Regions from separate parts of the Pseudomonas sp. MRSN 12121 genome, predicted to be linked through region 2. Evidence: riboswitches for the same ligand, from Rfam matches in the RefSeq annotation. Region 2 holds a riboswitch; the other holds the start of a gene.
The links. Region 2 has a riboswitch for cobalamin ahead of cobW (cobalamin biosynthesis protein CobW). Riboswitches for the same ligand answer to the same signal wherever they lie in the genome.

Region 1: another riboswitch for cobalamin. It lies ahead of cobO (cob(I)yrinic acid a,c-diamide adenosyltransferase); the one in region 2 lies ahead of cobW (cobalamin biosynthesis protein CobW).

The regions. Positions count from the first base shown of each region.
Region 1 covers NZ_CP010892.1:5,120,525-5,130,941, reverse strand. The annotation lists gene TO66_RS23190 (C40 family peptidase) at 1-66, shown strand, start outside; gene TO66_RS23185 (sorbosone dehydrogenase family protein) at 128-1,456, opposite strand; gene TO66_RS23180 (hypothetical protein) at 1,529-2,110, opposite strand; cobalamin riboswitch at 2,281-2,516, shown strand; gene cobO (cob(I)yrinic acid a,c-diamide adenosyltransferase) at 2,596-3,207, shown strand; gene TO66_RS23170 (cobyrinate a,c-diamide synthase) at 3,204-4,517, shown strand; gene bluB (5,6-dimethylbenzimidazole synthase) at 4,514-5,164, shown strand; gene cbiB (adenosylcobinamide-phosphate synthase CbiB) at 5,161-6,069, shown strand; gene cobD (threonine-phosphate decarboxylase CobD) at 6,062-7,054, shown strand; gene TO66_RS23150 (cobyric acid synthase) at 7,051-8,502, shown strand; gene cobU (bifunctional adenosylcobinamide kinase/adenosylcobinamide-phosphate guanylyltransferase) at 8,555-9,076, shown strand; gene cobT (nicotinate-nucleotide--dimethylbenzimidazole phosphoribosyltransferase) at 9,073-10,128, shown strand; gene cobC (alpha-ribazole phosphatase family protein) at 10,125-10,417, shown strand, end outside.
Region 2 covers NZ_CP010892.1:4,253,651-4,264,067, forward strand. The annotation lists gene cobN (cobaltochelatase subunit CobN) at 1-1,870, opposite strand, end outside; gene cobW (cobalamin biosynthesis protein CobW) at 1,874-2,941, opposite strand; cobalamin riboswitch at 3,036-3,233, opposite strand; cobalamin riboswitch at 3,328-3,550, shown strand; gene TO66_RS19265 (CbtB-domain containing protein) at 3,647-3,835, shown strand; gene TO66_RS19270 (CbtA family protein) at 3,847-4,545, shown strand; gene TO66_RS19275 (cobalamin biosynthesis protein) at 4,542-4,955, shown strand; gene cobM (precorrin-4 C(11)-methyltransferase) at 5,037-5,783, shown strand; gene nfuA (Fe-S biogenesis protein NfuA) at 5,926-6,510, opposite strand; gene TO66_RS19290 (fatty acid cis/trans isomerase) at 6,712-9,003, opposite strand; gene metH (methionine synthase) at 9,160-10,417, shown strand, end outside.

The sequences.
Region 1 (10,417 bases), 870 kb from region 2:
TGGCAAAAAGCCTACCTGAGCGCCAAGCGCGTGCTGCAGCCAGAGCATCTGGCGCACAACCCTTAGCTTCCCCCTCGCGTCGAGGTTGCGATGACTGCGCGTCACCTCAACCTCGACGACGCTTTCCTTACTGAGCCTGCGGTTTGTCCGCCGCCGACACGCGCCAGACCTTGTTGCCGACGTCGTCGGCCACCAGCAGATCCCCTTGCTTGTCGATCACGACGCCGACCGGACGGCCCATGGCTTTTTCGTCCGCGCTCAGAAAGCCTGTCAGCACGTCCACGGGTTGACCTGTCGGCTTGCCATTGGCGAAGGGCACGAAAATCACCTTGTAGCCGCTGTGGGGCTTGCGATTCCAGGAGCCGTGCTGACCGATGAACGCACCCTGGGTGAAAGGCGCCGGCAGCTTGCTGCCTTCGGCGAATGCCAGGCCCAGGGACGCGGTATGCGGACCGACGGCGTAGTCCGGGGCGATGGCCTTGGCCACCAGTTCCGGATTCTGCGGTGTGACGCGCACGTCCACATGCTGGCCGTAATAGCTGAAGGGCCAGCCATAGAAGGCGCCGTCCTTGACCGAAGTGATGTAGTCCGGCACCAGGTCGCTGCCGATTTCGTCGCGCTCGTTGACTGCGGTCCATAGCTGCCCGCTTTGCGGTTCCCAGGCCATGCCGTTGGGGTTGCGCAGACCGGAGGCGAAAATCCGCTGCTGGCCGGTGGCCCGATCGACTTCCCAGATCGCCGCGCGGCCTTCTTCCTGGTCCAGCCCGTTCTCGCCGACGTTGCTGTTGGAGCCGACGGTGACGTACAGCTTGCTGCCGTCCTGGCTGGCAATCACGTTTTTGGTCCAGTGATGGTTCAGCGTGCCGCCGGGCAGGTCCACCACTTTGGTCGGTTGGGCGCTGATCCGGGTATCCCCCTCCTGATAAGGGAAGCGCAGCAGCCGATCGGTGTCGGCGACGTACAGGTCGTTGCCCACGAGCGCCATGCCGAATGGGGAGTTGAGGTTGTCCAGGAACACCGTGCGGGTTTCCGCCACGCCGTCATGGTCCTTGTCGCGCAGCAGGGTGATGCGGTTCGGGCTGGGTACGCCGGCCCCGGCGCGGCCCATGACCTTGCCCATCACCCAGCCGCGGATGCCCTTGCTGTCATCGGGCTTGGGCGGAGCGTTGGTCTCGGCGACCAGCACGTCGCCGTTGGGCAGCACATACAGCCAGCGCGGATGGTCCAGGCCCTCGGCGAAGGCCGCCACCTGGGTGCCGGCGGCGGCCACCGGCTTGGCGCCTTGCGGCCAGCCGATCGCCGGGGCGATGTTCACGGTCGGGATCAGGGTCTTGTTCGGCTCGGGCAGTTTCGGCGAGGGCCCGGTGCCATCGGAGACTTGGAGGCTGGAGCTTTCGCCGCAGGCGGCGAGGCCTGCGGCGGCGGTGATGAGAATGGCGTAGCGTAACTTGAACATGCTGACTTCCCTATGAATGCACGATGTCGGTGTAGTCATAGAGAAGCACAGGCCGGTGATGGTTCAACCGTGTCAGTGAGCTTCCTTGAACAGTACGGCAATGCCCGGGTGGTAGTTGCCGGTGTCGTTGCGCAATTTGCGATAGGCGTAGGGGAAGTACCAGGCCACGGCGCAGCAGTGTTCCTTTTGCAGATCGTCGACCATGTCCTGCAGTTCTTCCGGGGTGGCGCTGTGCTGGGTCTTCTGCGGCGTGACGAACAGGCAGCCGAGCCTCAGGTCGCTGGGGTAGCTGGCTTTTTTCGCATCGCTGGCGGCATCCAGCAACGGTTGGGTCAGGTGCAGGCTGTTGACTCGGGGCCAGCGCTGGGTGGCCTGGATATAGACGCGCTCTTCCTGAGTGGCGATGTAGAGGTCGGTGCGCCCGTTGCGGTTGCCTTCTTCGAGCTGCTTTTTGCTCGGGGTATGTTCCAGCGTGACCATTTCCGCCATCCAGGCCGCGGAGGAGAGCAGTCCCAGGTTGGCTTTTTCGTCGAACCAGTACGGGCTTTCGTTATCGCCACGTACGGAGTTGTAGCGGTCGATGCAATCGAACCAGCGTTCCAGGGCAGGGCGCAGGAATTCCAGTTTCGGATTGCTGATGATCATGCCTTGCATCGGACTTTTCCTATTATTGTTGAGATTTTGGAGTTTTTTGAAGCGAATATGGCTATTTGATATCACTGCCTTGAGTGTGGCACAAGATTCGCGTCGCGTTTGCCATCTGCAGTCATTCGCCGATTCGCCAGGCCCTGGCTTTCATTGACGCTCCACCCCCAACCCTCTAACCTTCGCGACTTGTTTCAGGTGCTCTGTGGCCGTGGGTCGACAGAGTGAAACAGGGAAGCCGGTGAGTCCCCGTGCCGATAGGCGCACATGACGATTCCGGCGCTGCCCCCGCAACGGTAAATGAGTCAAGACTGCGCTCGATGCCACTGTGTCGATGGTCGACATGGGAAGGCGCGCAGTTGGGCATCCACGCCACTCACAAGCCCGGAGACCGGCCTGATCCATCCAACGGCATCACGGTGGGCGATGCCAGGCTTGCGCCGTCTATTCCTATGCCTGCCCCCCGTTATCCAGCCCCAACGGAGAGCTGCCCCATGACTGAGTCCCCCGATCGTGACGAACGCCATCTGGCGCGCATGCAACGCAAAAAAGCCGTGATCGACGAACGCATCGCCAATTCGCCGAACGAGTGCGGGCTGTTGCTGGTGCTGACCGGCAACGGCAAGGGCAAGAGCAGCTCGGCCTTCGGCATGCTCGCGCGGGCCATGGGCCACGGTATGCAATGTGGCGTGGTGCAGTTCATCAAGGGCCGCAACAGCACGGGCGAGGAGCTGTTTTTCCGGCGTTTCCCGGAGCAGGTGCGTTTCCATGTGATGGGCGAAGGCTTCACCTGGGAAACCCAGGACCGCCAGCGCGACATCGCCGCGGCCGAAGCGGCCTGGGCGGTTTCCCGGGAGCTGCTGCGTGACCCGGGAATCGGCCTGGTGGTGCTCGATGAGCTGAACATTGCCCTCAAGCACGGTTATCTCGACCTGGACCAGGTGCTCGGCGATCTTCAGGCCCGCCCGCCCATGCAGCATGTGGTGGTGACTGGTCGCGGCGCCCAGCCGCAGATGATCGAACTGGCCGACACCGTCACCGAGATGGGCATGGTCAAGCACGCCTTCCAGGCCGGGATCAAGGCTCAGAAGGGCGTCGAACTGTGAGGGATGCCCGTCATTGCCCCGCGGTACTGATTGCCGCGCCGGCTTCCGGCCAGGGCAAGACCACCGTGACCGCCGCGCTCGCCCGCCTGCATCGCAACCAGGGGCGCAAGGTGCGGGTCTTCAAGTGCGGACCGGACTTTCTCGACCCGATGATCCTCGAGCGCGCCAGCGGCGCCCCGGTGTACCAGCTGGACATGTGGATGGTCGGCGAGCAGGAGAGCCGGCGCCTGCTGTGGGAAGCCGCGGGCGAGGCGGACCTGATCCTGATCGAAGGCGTGATGGGGCTGTTCGACGGTACGCCGTCCAGCGCCGACCTGGCGCGGCATTTCGGGGTGCCGGTGCTGGCGGTGATCGACGGCACGGCGATGGCCCAGACCTTCGGTGCCCTGGCGCTGGGGCTGGCGCGTTATCAGCCGGACCTGCCGTTCGCCGGCGTGCTGGCCAACCGGGTCGGCACGCTGCGTCATGCGCAGTTGCTCGAAGGTAGCCTGACCGAAGGCCTGCGCTGGTACGGCGCCTTGTCGCGGGAAACCGGGATCGAACTGCCCAGTCGTCACCTGGGGTTGGTGCAGGCCAGTGAACTCAACGACCTGGACCTGCGCCTCGACGCGGCCGCCGCGGCCCTGGCCGACAGTTGCCAGGTGGCCCTGCCGCCGGCCGTCGAGTTCGCCGCACCGCCGGTGCCTGTCGTCGAGCCATTGCTGGCCGGCGTGCGCATTGCCGTGGCCCGCGACGAAGCCTTTGCCTTTACCTATGGTGCGAGCCTCGATCTGTTGCGCGCGATGGGCGCCGAGTTGCGTTTTTTCTCGCCGCTCCATGACGCCATGCTGCCCGAGGCGGACAGCCTGTACCTGCCGGGCGGTTACCCGGAACTGCATCACCGGGCGTTGGCGGCGAATGGCTCGATGCTCAGCGCGATCCGCGCGCACCATGCCGCGGGCAAGCCCTTGCTCGCCGAGTGCGGCGGCATGTTGTACCTGCTGGATTCGCTGACCGACGTCGAGGGCGAACGCGCCGTGCTGCTGGGCCTGCTGCCCGGCGACGCGGTGATGCAAAAGCGCCTGGCGGCCCTGGCGTTGCAGGCGGTGGCGTTGCCGGAAGGCGCGCTGCGCGGCCACACCTACCATCATTCGTTGACCAGCACCGAGCTGGTGCCGATCGCCCGAGGCCAGAGCCCGAACGGCGGGCGCGGTGCGGAAGCGGTGTATCGCCAGGGGCGACTGACAGCCTCGTATGTGCATTTCTATTTCCCGTCCAACCCCGGAGCGATCGCGGCGCTGTTGGCGCCTGAAGGTTCGCAGCGTCCATGACCGACAACGCCTTTTCCGCGACCGAGCGTGCAGCGGTCTACCGTGCGATCGCCGAGCGGCGCGACATGCGCCATTTCACCGGGGGCACGGTCGAGCCGCAGGTCCTGCGGCGCCTGCTGGAGGCCGCGCACCAGGCGCCGAGCGTCGGTCTGATGCAGCCCTGGCGTTTCATCCGTATCAGCGACCGCGCGTTGCGTGGGCAGATCCAGCAACTGGTGGAAGAGGAGCGGGTACGCACGGCCGAGGCCCTGGGCGAACGCTCCGACGAATTCATGAAGCTCAAGGTCGAAGGCATCCACGACTGCGCCGAAGTGCTGGTGGCGGCGCTGATGGACGATCGCGAGCGGCATATCTTCGGGCGCCGGACCTTGCCGGAAATGGACCTGGCCTCGCTCTCCTGCGCCATTCAGAACCTGTGGCTGGCGGCTCGTGCCGAAGGGTTGGGCATGGGCTGGGTATCGCTGTTCGAGCCCGTTGCCCTGGGCCGCTTGCTGGGTCTGCCGGCCGGGGCCAAGCCGTTGGCGGTGCTGTGCCTGGGGCCGGTGGACGAGTTTTACCCGGCGCCGATGCTGGTGCTCGAAGGCTGGGCGCGGGAGCGCCCGCTGAACGAATTGCTGTATGAAAACTATTGGGGAGTGAGTCAATGAGCGTGGCGTTGCTGAGTGTCGCCGCGGTAGCGCTGGATGCGTTGCTGGGGGAACCCAAGCGCTGGCACCCGCTGGTGGAGTTCGGCCGTTTCGCCGATCGCATCGAGCAGCGTTTCAACTCCGGCGGCCGCGGCTGGCGCAGCCATGGCGTCACCGCCTGGGTCATCGCGGTGCTGCCGCTGACGTTGCTGGCGACGCTGTTTTCCTGGCTGCCTTATATCGGCTGGCTGTTCGACATCCTGGCGCTGTATTGCGCCCTCGGCCTGCGCAGCCTTGGCGAGCATGTCGAGCCGGTGGCCCGGGCCCTGCGTAGCGATGACCTGGACCAGGCGCGGCAGCGGGTGGGTTACCTGGTCAGCCGCCAGACCAGCGAGTTGGACGCCACCGGCGTCGCCCGTGCCGCGACCGAGTCGGTGCTGGAGAACGGCAGCGACGCGGTGTTCGCCGCCTTGTTCTGGTTTGCCGTGGCCGGCGTGCCGGGCGTGGTGCTCTATCGCCTGAGCAATACCCTGGATGCCATGTGGGGCTATCGTAATGAGCGGTTCGAACGCTTTGGCTGGGCGGCGGCGAAGATCGACGACGTGCTCAATTACATTCCGGCGCGGCTGGTGGCGCTGACTTACGCCGTACTGGGCAAGACCCGCCTGGCCCTGAAATGCTGGCGCCGCCAGGGGCCGACCTGGGACAGCCCCAACGCCGGCCCGGTGATGGCTGCCGGCGCGGGCGCGCTGGGGGTCGAGCTGGGCGGCGCGGCGATCTATCACGGCGAGTTGCACCAGCGCCCAACGTTGGGCGAAGGCCCGCCGGCCGACGCGGCATCGATCGATCGCGGCTGGCGGCTGGTGCAGCATGGGGTCTGGTTGTGGCTGTTGATTCTTTGCCTGGGAGCGCAATTCTATGCTTGAGCACGGTGGCCGCCTGCGCCAGGCGGCTGAACAGTACGGCATTGCCGAGGCCGACTGGCTGGACCTGTCCAGCGGACTGGCGCCTTGGCCGTGGCCGATTCCCGAGATAGGCATGCGCGCCTGGGCCCGTTTGCCGGAAACCGAAGACGGCCTGGAGCAGGCCGCCCGCGACTATTACGGCGCCCCCCATGTATTGCCGGTGCCCGGTTCCCAGGCGGCGATCCAGTTGCTGCCGCGTCTGCGTCGCGCCGGCAAGGTCGGCGTGCTCTCGCCCTGTTATGCCGAGCATGCCGAAGCCTGGCGCCGCAGCGGCTACATCGTGCGCGAAGTGCTGGAACAGGAAGTGGACTTCTTCCTCGACAGCCTGGACGTACTGGTGGTGGTCAATCCGAACAACCCCACGGGCCTGAGCCTGACCCCGGAGCGCCTGCTCGACTGGCATGCGCGTCTGGCGCAGCGCGGTGGCTGGCTGGTGGTCGACGAAGCCTTCATGGACAACACGCCGCAATTGAGCCTGGCGGCCCGGTCCGACCAGGTGGGGCTGATCGTGCTGCGCTCCTTCGGCAAGTTTTTCGGCCTGGCCGGTGTGCGCCTGGGCTTCGTGCTGGCCGAGCGCAAGCTGCTGCGATTGCTGGCCGAGCAGGTCGGGCCCTGGGCCGTCAGCGGGCCGACCCGGGTGCTGGGGCAGGTGTGCCTGCGCGACAGCGAAGGCCATGCACGACAACGGGCGCGCAGTGAAGCGGCAAGCCTGCGTCTGGCGCTGCTGCTCGAGCGTCACGGCCTGAAACCCCAGGGTGGCTGCGCGTTGTTCCAATGGCTGATCACCGAGCGCGCCGAGCAGGTGCATGAGTTCATGGCGCGCCGGGGCATCCTGCTGCGCCTGTTCGCCCATGACAGCAGCCTGCGTTTCGGCCTGCCGGCCGACGAAGCCGACTGGACGCGTCTCGAACAGGCACTCGTCGCCTACGCCAAGGAACACCCATGACCACCCTGATGGTGCAAGGCACCACCTCCGATGCGGGCAAGAGCACTCTGGTGACGGCGCTTTGCCGCTGGCTGACGCGCCAAGGGGGCGGCGTCGTGCCCTTCAAGCCGCAGAACATGGCGCTCAACAGCGCGGTGACCGCCGATGGCGGCGAGATCGGCCGGGCGCAGGCGGTGCAGGCCCAGGCCGCGTACTTGGAACCGCATACCGACATGAACCCGGTACTGCTCAAGCCCAACAGCGACACCGGGGCCCAGGTGATCATTCACGGTCGCGCGGTGACCAGCATGAACGCCGTGGCCTATCACGACTACAAGGCCATCGCCATGCAGGCCGTGCTGGCCTCTCACCGACGCTTGAGCGCGGCCTATCCGGTGGTGATGGTGGAGGGCGCCGGCTCGCCGGCGGAGATCAACCTGCGCGCCGGCGATATCGCCAACATGGGATTTGCCGAGGCGGTGGACTGCCCGGTGATCCTGATCGCCGACATCAATCGCGGCGGGGTGTTCGCCCATCTGGTCGGCACCCTGGAGCTGCTGTCGCCGAGCGAGCAGGAGCGGGTCAAAGGGTTCGTCATCAACCGCTTCCGCGGCGACATCGCGCTGTTGCAGCCAGGCCTCGACTGGCTCGAAACGCGTACCGGCAAGCCGGTGATCGGCGTATTGCCCTACGTGACGGACCTGCACCTGGAAGCCGAGGACGGCATCGACCGGCGCCAGGCCGACAAGGCCGCGCAAGTGCTGAAAGTGCTGGTGCCGGTACTGCCGCGCATCAGCAACCACACCGATTTCGACCCACTGCGCCTGCATCCGCAAGTGGACCTGCAATTCATCGGCCCGGGGCAGGCGATTCCTGCGGCCGACCTGATCATCCTGCCCGGCTCGAAAAGCGTGCGCAGCGACCTGGCGCACCTGCGCGCCCAGGGCTGGGACAGCGCCATCGCCCGGCACCTGCGCTACGGGGGCAAGCTGCTGGGCATCTGTGGCGGTTTACAGATGCTGGGCGAGCGGTTGCACGACCCGCTGGGGCTGGAAGGCGCGCCGGGGTCCAGCGCGGGGCTGGATTTACTCGCCTTCGAGACGGTGCTGGAGCAAGAGAAACAGCTGCGCAATGTTCGCGGACAGCTGTTGCTGGAGCAGGCTGCGGTCAGCGGTTACGAAATTCATGCCGGGGTCACCACGGGGCCTGCGCTGGAGCGGCCCGCGGTGACCCTGGAAGACGGGCGCTGCGACGGTGCGTGCAGCGAGGACGGGCAGATTCTCGCGACCTATCTGCACGGCCTGTTCGAGGCGCCGGCGGCCTGTAGCGCCCTGCTGCGCTGGGCCGGGTTGCGCGAGGTGCAGGAGGTCGACTATCACGCCCTGCGCGAGCGCGACATTGAGCGCCTGGCCGATCTGGTGGAGCAGCATCTGGACACCGGGCGCCTGCGCCAGCTGTGCGGGCTGTGACAATGCCGGCGCCGGCAGCGCGGCGCTTTCCTCACTTCAAGGATTTCCCAGCATGTTGCAACTGATCCTCGGCGGTGCCCGTTCCGGCAAGAGCCGCCTGGCGGAAAAGCTCGCCGGCGAGAGCGGCCTGGCCGTGACCTATATCGCCACCAGCCAGGCGCTCGACGGCGAGATGAGCCAGCGCATCAAGCATCACCGCGAGCGGCGTCCGAGCGACTGGGCGTTGATCGAAGAGCCGCTGGAGCTGGCGCGGGTGCTGCGCGAAACCGCGAGCGCCGAGCGTTGCCTGCTGGTGGATTGCCTGACCCTGTGGCTGACCAACCTGTTGCTGCTGGAGGATGCCGAGCGGCTCGCCCGCGAGCGCGAAGCCTTGCTCGATTGCCTGGCGTCGCTGCCGGGGAACGTCATTTTTGTCAGCAACGAGACCGGAATGGGGGTCGTGCCGCTGGGCGAGCTGACTCGCCGTTATGTCGATGAAGCCGGTTGGCTGCATCAAGCCCTGGCCGAGCGTTGTCAGCGCGTGGTGCTGACCGTGGCCGGCCTGCCCCTGACTTTGAAAGGAACTGCGTTATGAATGACTTCTGGTGGCAACGGCCCTGCAAGGCGCCCGACATCCAAGCGCTGGAGGCGGCACAGGCGCGTCAGCAGCAATTGACCAAGCCCGCCGGCTCGCTGGGGCAACTGGAGCGGCTCGCGGTGCAACTGGCGGGTTTGCAGGGACGGGTCAAGCCCGGCCTGGAGCAGCTGTGGATCGCGATTTTCGCCGGCGACCACGGGGTGGTGGCCGAAGGCGTTTCCGCCTACCCACAGGAAGTCACGGGGCAGATGCTGCTCAACTTCGTCAGCGGCGGCGCGGCTATCAGTGTGCTGGCTCGGCAGTTGGGGGCCCGCCTGGAAGTGGTCGACCTGGGGACTGTGACACCTGGCCTGGACCTGCCCGGGGTGCGCCACCTGAACCTCGGGGCGGGCACCCGGAACTTCGTCGAGGCGCCCGCCATGACCCGGAGCCAGGGCGAACAGGCCCTGCAGGCCGGGCGTGACAGTGTGTTGCGCGCTGTCGCCCAGGGCAGCGAGCTGTTTATCGGCGGCGAAATGGGGATCGGCAACACCACGGCGGCCAGCGCCGTGGCCTGTGCCTTGCTGGACATTCCGGTGACGCATCTCGCCGGGCCGGGAACCGGTCTGGATGCGGCGGGGGTCGAGCACAAGGCGCGAGTGATCGAGCGCGCATTGAGCCTGCACGCGCCTCAGCGCGGCGATGCCTTGCAGACCTTGTTCAACCTTGGCGGTTTCGAGATCGCGGCGTTGGCCGGGGCGTACCTGGCCTGCGCCCAGGAGGGCGTCGCGGTACTGGTGGATGGCTTCATTTGCAGCGTGGCGGCGTTGGTCGCGGTGCGGTTGAATCCCGGATGCCGCCCATGGTTGCTGTTCGGCCATCGCGGGGCCGAGCCGGGGCACCGGTATATCCTGCAGACCCTGGAAGCCGAACCGCTGCTGGAGCTTGGCCTGCGCCTCGGCGAGGGCAGCGGCGCGGCGCTGGCGGTGCCGCTGTTGCGCCTGGCCTGCGACCTGCACGGACAGATGGCGACTTTCGCCGAAGCGGCGGTGGCGGACCGTCCGGCATGACGTTGCGCCTGGACCTGCTGCGTCACGGTGAAACCGAGTTCGGTGGCGGCCTGCGCGGCAGCCTCGACGATGCCTTGACCGATGCCGGCTGGCAGCAGATGCGCGCGGCTGTGGCGGGGCGGGGGCCCTGGGACCGGGTGGTGAGTTCGCCCTTGCAGCGTTGTGCGCGTTTCGCCGAGGAGCTGGGGGCGCGACTGGCGCTGCCGGTGGTGCTGGAAGCGGATCTGCAGGAGCTGCATTTCGGTGCCTGGGAAGGGCAGAGCGCGGCAGCCCTGATGGCCAGCGACGC
Region 2 (10,417 bases):
GGTCACGCAGCGGGCCATAGGTTTCGGCCCGGGTCAGCGGCGGCATCAGGTGATCGATGATCACCGCCTGGGTCCGGCGCTTGGCCTGGGCACCCTCGCCTGGGTCGTTGACGATGAACGGGTAGATATTCGGCAGCGGCCCCAGCAGCAGGTCCGGCCAGCAGCTCTCCGACAGGCCGACACCCTTGCCCGGCAGCCATTCCAGGTTGCCGTGCTTGCCGACATGGATCACCCCATGGGCGCCATAGGCCTGGCGCAGCCAGAAATAGAACGCCAGGTAGCCGTGGGGCGGCACCAGGTCCGGGTCGTGGTAGACCGCGCTCGGGTCGACCTGGTAACCGCGCGCCGGCTGGATGCCGACGAAGGTCAGGCCCAGGCGCAGGCCGGCGACCATCATCCGCCCGCTGCGGAACATCGGATCGTTCTCCGGACAGCCCCAACGCTCCAGCACCGCCTGGCGGTTGGCCTCGGGCAGCGCGTCGAACAGCGCCTGGTATTCGGCCAGCGCCAGGCTTTGCTGGCAGGGACGCAGGTCGAGGCTGTCCAGATCGTTGCTGACCCCGCCCAGCAATTGCTGGATCAGCGCCGTACCGCTGGCCGGCAACTCGGCCGGCAGCGGATAGCCCCGCGCGTGCAGGGCGCGCAGGATATTCAGCGCCGCCGCCGGCGTGTCCAGGCCCACGCCGTTGCCGATGCGGCCATCGCGGGTCGGGTAGTTGGCGAGAATCAGGGCGATACGTTTTTCGCCATTGGCCAGCCGCGCCAGGTCGACCCAGCGCCGCGCCAGTTCGGCGACGAAGTCCATGCGCTCGGGGGCCGGGCGATAGCAGACCACGTCCGACTGGCTGCGCTCGCTGCGCCAGGCCAGGTCCTTGAAGCTGATGGGGCGGCTGATGATGCGCCCGTCCAGTTCCGGCAAGGCGATGTGCATCGCCAGGTCGCGCGGGCCCAGGCCCTGCTCGCTGGCGCGCCAGCCGGGTTCGTTGTCCTGGGCGCAGATGGCCTGGATCACCGGGATGTCGCGGCGGAACGGCCGCAGGTGCGGCGCCTCCGGGCTGGACTGGGCAAACCCGGTGGTATTGAGGATCACCGCCGCCTGCACCTCATCCAGCAGCTCCTCGACCACCGTCAGGCAGCCGGGCTCCTTCAGGCTGGCCAAGGCCACCGGCAACGGGTTCAAGCCCGCTGCCTGCAAGCGTCGGCAGAATTCATCGATAAAGGCGGTATTGGCCGCCTGCAGGTGCGAGCGGTAGAACAGCAACGCCGCCACCGGCTGACCGGCCTGCCAGTCGGCCTGCCAATCGCCGAGAGCGGCGCTGCCTGTGTTCGGGTGGTAGATCGCGGTGCGCGGCAGGGTCTGCGGCTCGGACCAGGGGTAAGCGCGCCCCAGCCAGCCACTGGCCAGGCACCGGTACAGGTCCAGCGCATTGCCCAGGCCGCCCTGGCGCAGGAAATGCCAGAGACGCTCGCGATCGGCGGCAGGCACCGTGCTCAAGTCGCTCAGTTCCGGGTCCGGACGGTCGTCGCCCGGCACCAGGATCAACTGCACGCCGCGCTGCGCCAGTTGCACCAGTTGCTCGATGCCGTAGCGCCAATAGGCGATGCCGCCGTGCAGGGAAACCAGGATCATCTTGGCATGGCGCAGCACCTGGTCGACATACAGGTCGACCGATGCATGGTTTTGCACCTGCATCGGGTTGGCCAGGCGAAAACTCGGGTAGTCCTCCGGCAACTGCCGGGCCGCTTCGGCCAGCAGCGCCAGGCTGGAGTCGCCGCTGCACAGGATCACCAGCTCGGCGGGGGTTTGTCCCAGGTCGGCAATGTTGTCATCCGACACGAAACCGCCGGGCTGGGTCCTGAGCAGGTGCATGGCTTACACGCTGAGCGCGGCGCGCAGTTGCGCCTCGAGTTGCACCGCGTCCAGCTCCTGGCCGATCAGCACCAGGCGCGTGGTACGCGCCTCATCGGCGCCCCACTTGCGGTCGAAGTGCTTGTCGAAACGCGTGCCCACGCCCTGGATCAGCAGGCGCATCGGCTTGTTGGGGATCGCCGCAAAACCCTTGACCCGCAGGATACCGTGCTTGACCACCAGTTGCGTCAGGGCGTCCAACAGCAGGCTTTCGTCGGCCTCGGGCAGTTCGATGGAGATGGAGTCGAAGGCGTCGTGATCATGATCATCGTGGTCGTCGCCGTCATGGTGATGGTCATGGTGGCTGTGACGGCCGTCGATGTGCTCTTCCGAACCGTTGCCCAGACCCAGCAGCACGTCCAGCGGCAGGCGGCCGCTGCTGGCCTCGATGACTTTCACTGCCGGCGGCAGCTCCTCGGCCACTTCCAGGCGCACCTTGGCCAGGTCGGCCGGGCTGATCAGGTCGGCCTTGTTGAGAATTACCAGGTCGGCACTGGACAGTTGGTCGGCGAACAATTCGTGCAGCGGCGACTCATGGTCCAGGTTCGGATCGAGCTTGCGCTGGGCGTCGACCTGGTCCGGGAAGGCGGCAAACGTGCCGGCGGCCACGGCCGGGCTGTCGACCACGGTGATCACCGCGTCGACGGTGCAGGCGCTGCGGATTTCCGGCCACTGGAAAGCCTGGACCAGGGGTTTGGGCAGGGCCAGGCCGGAGGTTTCGATGAGGATATGGTCGAGGTCGCCACGACGCGCCACCAACTCGCGCATCACCGGGAAGAACTCCTCCTGCACGGTGCAGCACAGGCAGCCGTTGGCCAGCTCGAAGACCCGGCCGAGCGCTTCTTCCTCGGTGCAGCCGATGGAGCACTGTTTGAGGATCTCGCCATCGATGCCCAGCTCGCCGAACTCGTTGACGATCACCGCGATGCGCCGGCCCTGGGCGTTATCCAGCATGTGCCGCAGCAAGGTGGTCTTACCCGAGCCGAGAAAGCCGGTGACGATGGTGACGGGAAGTTTGGCCAGTGTTTTCATCGGATGCCCTTTGGCAAGGTGGCGGGCATACGGGACGAGACCGCGCAGGCAGGTGCACGGAAGAGTTCGCCACCGGATCACCCCGCCCGGTTGTAGTGAGAATCGGGTCCGAGGCAGGTCTCCTGGCTGACGGCGCGCCGGTCGTTCGACTGGCGAACGATGCGCCTTCCCGCCGCCTGGCAGTGGCCTTGCATCGTTCATCACCGTTTACAGTTGCGGGGGCAGCCGCGGCTTACCGCGTTCCCGTCTTAGCTTCGGCAGACGCCGAAGAACCTCGAAAGCGCAAGGCTACGCAGAGCTTGCAGGCCGGTCAATGTCCATGCCGCGCCGGGACCTGCGAAAACGAGAACCCTTGCCAATTGACGCCCCTCCCTCGCCCATGCTCTCCTACACGCCTTGTTACGGGTGCCCTTCACAGGGTGAAACGGGAAACCGGTGCGTCACAGGCCCAAGGCCTTGATCAGTCCGGTGCTGCCCCCGCAACGGTAAGCGAGCGAAGAATCAGATCCACTGTGCCAGCAGTCCGGCATGGGAAGGCGATTCTTGCAGGCCAGGCGCCAGCCCCGCCCCTCGCGAGCCCGGAGACCGGCCCGCCATACAGTCATGACAACCCGCGGTGGGCGGGCGCTGTTGATTCCCCGCGGGCCTGTCTCGCGGGGTTTTGCTGCGCTCGATCCAACCGCTGACACCCCAGAGGGAAGCGCCATGTCGAGCATCAGCAGCACCAGCCACTCCGCCAGCACCACGACCACCCTGAGCCAACGCCTGATCGCCGCCATCGGTGCCTCGGTCCTGGGCGCGTGCCTTGTGTATTTCGCCGGTTTCTCGCACATCGAAGCGGTGCACAACGCCGCCCACGATACCCGCCACAGCGCCGCCTTCCCTTGCCACTGAGGCCTGTCGAGATGATCAAGCGTATCGCGCACACCGCGGGTTTCGCCGGCTTGCTGGCCGCCCTGCTGCTGACCCTGCTGCAGAGCTTCTGGGTCGCCCCGCTGATCCTCCAGGCGGAAACCTACGAGAAGGCCCCCGCCGTCGAAACGCATGAACATGCCGCCGGCACCGCCGCCCATAGCCACGACGCCGAAGCCTGGGAGCCGGAAGACGGCTGGCAGCGCGTGCTGTCCACCACCGGCGGCAACCTGGTGGTCGCCGTGGGCTTCGCCCTGATGCTGGCCGGCCTCTACACCCTGCGCGCACCTAATCGCACGTCCCAGGGCCTGCTCTGGGGCCTGGCCGGTTATGCGACCTTCTGCCTGGCACCGACTCTAGGCCTGCCGCCCGAGCTGCCCGGCACCGCCGCCGCAGACCTGACGCAACGGCAGATCTGGTGGGTCGGCACCGCCGCCTCCACCGCCGTCGGTATCGCCCTGATCGTGTTCGCCGGCCACTGGCTGCTGAAGGTGCTGGGCGTGGCCATTCTCGCCGTGCCGCACCTGATCGGCGCGCCGCAGCCGGAAGTGCATTCGATGCTCGCTCCGGAGGCCCTGGAAGCGCAGTTCAAGATCGCCTCGCAGCTGACCAACGCCGCGTTCTGGATGGCCCTGGGCCTGATCAGCGCCTGGCTGTTCCGCCGCAAGGGCGACGATCGGTACAGCGCATGACCGACGCCGGCACCATGCCGACCCTGGTGGTCGGCCTGGGCTGCCAGCGGGGCTGCCCGGTGGAAATCTTGCGCGCCCTGCTCGACCGGACTTTGAGCACCCACCGGTTCGAGCGCGCTCAGATCAGGGCGCTGGCCAGCATCGACCTGAAACGCGAGGAACCCGCCCTGCTGGCCCTGGCCGCCGAACTGGAGGTGCCCCTGGGCTGTTTCAGCAGCCAGCAGCTGGCGCCTTATGCCCCGCAGCTCAGTCATCGTTCAACGCTTGCCTATGAGCACACGGGGTGCTATGGGGTCGCCGAAAGCGCGGCCCTGGCCCTGGCCGAACACCTGGCCCGGCGCCCGCCGAAACTGCTGGTGCCGCGGCAAAAATGCCCCCAGGCGACCCTCGCCTTGGCCTGCGCCGGGTAAATCTTCGATAATCCCCGCCGCTGATCATGAGCAATCTTCATCTGTGAGGTTGCATCGCCCCTTTTTTCCCAGGAGAACGCCATGACCGTCTTTTTTATCGGCGCAGGTCCCGGCGACCCGGAACTGATCACCGTCAAGGGCCAGCGGCTGATCCGCAGTTGCCCGGTCATCCTCTATGCCGGCTCCCTGGTGCCCGAAGCCGTGCTGCAGGGGCATCGCGCCGAATTAGTGGTCAACAGCGCCGAATTGCACCTGGAGCAGATTGTCGAGCTGATCGCACAGGCCCATGCCAAGGGCCAGGACGTGGCCCGGGTACACTCCGGCGACCCGAGCCTGTATGGCGCCATCGGCGAGCAGATCCGCCATCTGCGCGAGTTGGGCATTCCCTTCGAGATCGTCCCCGGCGTAACCGCCACCGCGGCCTGCGCGGCCTTGCTCGGCGCCGAGCTGACGTTGCCGGACGTGGCCCAGAGCGTGATTCTCACCCGCTACGCCGACAAGACGTCGATGCCCGCCGGTGAAGAATTCGCCAGCCTGGCCGCTCATGGCACCACCATGGCCATCCACCTGGGGGTCAACCATCTGCCGAAGATAGTCGCCGACCTGCTGCCCCACTACGGCGCCGACTGCCCGATCGCCGTGGTGCATCGGGCGACCTGGCCGGACCAGGACTGGGTGCTGGGCACCCTGGCGGACATTGCCGACAAGGTGGCGGCCAAGGGCTTTCGCCGCACCGCGCTGATCCTGGTGGGCCGGGTGCTGGCCACGGACAGCTTCAGTGAGTCGTCGTTGTATCGCGCAGGGCATGCGCATTTGTATCGCCCTTGAAGAGCATCGCGGGCAAGTCGGATCGCCGCCCGCTCGCTCCTACAGTAGGAGCGAGGCTTGCCCGCGATAAAGGCACCACAGACTTTCAGGCATAAAAAACGGCGCTCACGGGGCGCCGTTTTTTCTGTTCGCAGCGAACGCCTTAGTAGTAGGCGTTTTCTTTCTGCGTGTGGTCGGTGACGTCACGCACACCCTTGAGCTCGGGAATGCGCTCGAGCAGGGTGCGCTCGATGCCTTCCTTCAAGGTCACGTCGGCCTGGCCGCAGCCCTGGCAACCGCCGCCGAATTGCAGCACGGCGATACCGTCGTCGACCACGTCGATCAGGCTGACCTGGCCGCCATGGCTGGCCAGCCCCGGGTTGATCTCGGTCTGCAGGTAATAGTTGATGCGCTCGTTGATCGGGCTGTCGGCGTTGACCATCGGCACCTTGGCGTTCGGCGCCTTGATGGTCAGTTGGCCGCCCATGCGATCGGTGGCGTAGTCGACCACCGCATCGTCGAGAAAACCTTCGCTGAAGGCGTCGATGTAGGCGGTGAAGCTCTTCAGGCCCAGGGCCTTGTCTTCGGGTTTCTCTTCGCCCGGCTTGCAGTAGGCGATGCAGGTTTCGGCGTACTGGGTGCCAGGCTGGGTGATGAAGATGCGGATGCCGATGCCCGGGGTGCTCTGCTTGGAGAGCAGATCAGCCAGATAATCGTGGGCAGCGTCGGTAATGGTAATAGCGGTCATGGAAATTCCTCGCAGGCGTTGGCGCAGTTTACGCCAATCGGCGTGCCGGACAAAGTCCTAGTATTTTTGTCGGGATAGACCTTGGTCGATAGCCCTGCGTTGCGCATTCATGCAACGCCAGGACGATTTACCAGGACTCTCGGGCATGGGCCGGGCCGGAACCTGAGGGCTCCAGCCCGGAATTTCAAGCCTGTGGCGCCTTCAGAGGTTCTCGTAGCGGTTCATGTCCAGCACGCCCGCCTCTTTCGGATCGGTTTCGAGGATGTAGCGGGTCTGGTCATGGAAGTACTGCCAGAACTGCGGATGGCTGCGACGGATGCCCCAGCGCTCGACGATCTTCTCGAACCGCTTGGCGTCCTTGGCGTTTTCCATCTGCGCGACGAAATCCGGCACCTGCCCGGCGGGAATGTTGAACATGAAGTTCGGGTAACTGCTGAGCACGCCCGGGTAGAGGGTCAGGGTGTCCAGGCCCGGCTGGTAGCGCAGCGACTCGCCCAGCAGGAACGCCACGTTACTGTGGGCGCGGTTGCGCAGCATGCTGTAGAACACCCGCTTGCCACTCGGCGCCTCGACCCGCAGCATGGTCGCCTCTGGCAGCAGGTCGATGACCCGCATGCCGGCCGCCGGGCGCGACACCAGGCGGCTGAGGGCCTGCTCGGCATTCTGCAGCGCCGGGTCGATGTTCGGCCGCGAGCAGTAGGCGCTGTCGCAGCGATTGATCGGATCGGGATGCGCGTTGAGATCGCCATAACGGTTCAGCAACTGATTGGCGAAATCGCGTTTCGGGTCCTTCTCGTCAAGGACCAGGCCGCTGGCCTTGCTGTCGTCGATGGACTCGTAGTCCAGCCACATCTTGAACTTGCCGCTGTTCTGGTACCAGTCGTCGAGGAAGTCCTCGCGCGTACCGGCGGGCATCAGGCGCAGGAAGTTCTGCTCGGCGCCGTTACGGATCAGGTCGAAGTACAGCCGGGTCTGCGCCTGGTGCGAGACGTTGCCGAACACGTCGAAATTCACCGCCAACTGATAGTAGGTGCGCTCCAGCAGCGGGTAGTCGAACAGCCACATCGTCTGCGGTATCTCGCCGATCAGGCCCTTGGTCACCGAGGCGCTGTCGAAGTGGCGGAAGATGCTCAACAACGCATTGTCGTTACCCGCCCACAGGGTCGACCAGCTCGGCGCCGGCGCGGCGGCGTAGGAATCGCGGCGCAGGACTTCGTACTCGTTGCGCTTGTCGCGATAGGCCAGCCACAGGCTCAGGACACTGCCGACATCGTCGTTCTGCCCGGGCATGGCCAACAGTGGCGTGGCCTGGCCGCGGTAGGCCGGATCGGTGATGTACAGGTCATGTTCCGGGGCCTGGAACAGCGCCCAGAAGTTGTCGCGGATCACGTCGGTGGCGATCTGCCCACGGCACACCGGGCCACGGATAAAGGTGCGCACGAAGTATTCGGCGTTATCCAGCATGAACTGGTAGCGGGCCTTGGCCGGGATCGCCTCGAAGGTCTCGAACGGGTTGGCGCGCCGCCCCGGGCCATAGCCCGGCAATGCGGTGACCTGATAATCGCCGCTGTAGAACAGGGTCTTGATCCGCGCCATCTTCGCCGCGCTCAGCGGGTAGGTGATGTGGGTCTTGTGCACGATCACCCCCTGCACCGGCCACAGGCGGTAATACACCTGGGTGCCCGGGTCGTCGTTGGGCCGACGGGTGTTGATCAGGTCGATCGGCTGGCCGCTCGGCGTGCGCGAACGCACCCACTGGAAGAAATGCCCCGGCTCGCCGCCTTCGAAGTAGATATGGGCGAGGAACCAGTGCTCGAACAGCCAGCGGGCCACCAGGCTCTCGCGGGCGCCGGGGGCGTTGAGCAGGTTTTCCCACTGCAGCACCTGCATCGCTTCCCTGGCGCTCGGGGCCAGGCCCTGTTCGTCGATCGGCGCGCCGGAGGCCAGCCAGCGTTGCAGGGTCTGGTATTGCTGGTCGGTCAGGCCGGTCACCGCCAGCGGCATGCCCTCGCGCGGGTGGGCGCCGGCATAGCCGTCGAATTCCGCCGGTTGTGCGCACATGTTCTCGCGGTTCAGGCCCAGCACGATGTCGTCCGGCAGCTTGGCGTTGGGCTGCAACGGCGTCTTGTGGCCCAGCTCCAGCATGCGCGCCATCAGCGCCGCCTGGCTGCCCTGGGCGTCGAGTACCGAATAGAAGCCCTTGCTCTGCCAGGCCTGCTTGCCGAAGGCGTCGTAGAACAGCCGGGTCGGCGCCTGCGCATCGCTGCGCTCGCCGTCGTACACGGGAATCTTCGAGGCGCCGCGCGCCGCGCCCTCGCCGCTGCCCAGGTTGAGCTGGCAGGCGGAGTCGTAGCAGGCGTGGCAGGCCACGCACTTCTCGGTGAAGATCGGCTGGATATCGCGAGTGTAGGAGATCGCCGGCACGGGACCCTGGGCGCTGGCGACAGAACTTAAAAGCAGCAGGACACTGCCGATGACAACGCGGTAAGACATATCCCTGGTCCAATCCATAAGAAAATCCGGCGATTCTACCGGGCCAGCACCCCGGCCAACATGAGCGATATTCATGGAAAACCGCCGCATGCTCTAAAAGCGCACAGGTTTGCTATGATCCTCGCCCTTCGTAATGGCCCTTCCAGGTAGTCTTTCATGTCCGATCGCAGCACGCGCCTCCACGCCCTTCAGCAAGCCCTCAAAGAGCGCATCCTGATCCTCGACGGCGGCATGGGCACCATGATCCAGAGCTACAAGCTCGAGGAACAGGACTACCGCGGCAAGCGTTTCGCCGACTGGCCGGGCGACGTCAAGGGCAACAACGACCTGCTGGTGCTGACCCGCCCGGACGTGATCGGCGGCATCGAGAAAGCCTACCTCGACGCCGGCGCCGACATTCTCGAAACCAACACCTTCAACGCCACGCGCATTTCCATGGCCGACTACGGCATGGAAGAGCTGGTCTACGAGCTCAACGTCGAAGGCGCGCGCCTGGCGCGCAAGGTGGCTGACGCCAAGACCCTCGAGACCCCGGACAAACCACGCTTCGTCGCCGGCGTCCTGGGCCCGACCAGCCGCACCTGCTCGCTGTCGCCGGACGTCAACAACCCCGGCTACCGCAACGTCACCTTCGACGAACTGGTGGAAAACTACACCGAGGCCACCAAGGGCCTGATCGAGGGCGGCGCCGACCTGATCCTGATCGAGACCATCTTCGACACCCTCAACGCCAAGGCCGCGATCTTCGCCGTGCAAGGCGTGTTCGAAGAGCTGGGCGTCGAACTGCCGATCATGATCTCCGGCACCATCACCGATGCCTCCGGCCGCACCCTGTCGGGCCAGACCACCGAAGCCTTCTGGAACTCGGTGGCCCACGCCAAGCCGATCTCGGTGGGCCTGAACTGCGCCCTCGGCGCCCAGGAACTGCGCCCCTACCTCGAAGAGCTGTCGGACAAGGCCAGCACCCACGTGTCGGCGCACCCCAACGCCGGCCTGCCCAACGAATTCGGCGAATATGACGAGTTGCCGGCGCAAACCGCCCAGGTCATCGAGGAGTTCGCCCAGAGCGGCTTCCTCAACATCGTCGGCGGCTGCTGCGGCACCACGCCCGGGCACATCGAGGCCATCGCCAAGGCGGTCGCCGGCTATGCGCCGCGGCAGATCCCGGACATCCCCAAGGCCTGCCGCCTGTCGGGCCTGGAGCCGTTCACCATCGATCGCAGCTCGCTGTTCGTCAACGTCGGCGAACGGACCAACATCACCGGTTCCGCCAAGTTCGCCCGCCTGATCCGTGAAGAGAACTACACCGAGGCCCTGGAAGTCGCCCTGCAGCAGGTCGAAGCCGGTGCCCAGGTGATCGACATCAACATGGACGAAGGCATGCTGGACTCGAAGAAGGCCATGGTGACCTTCC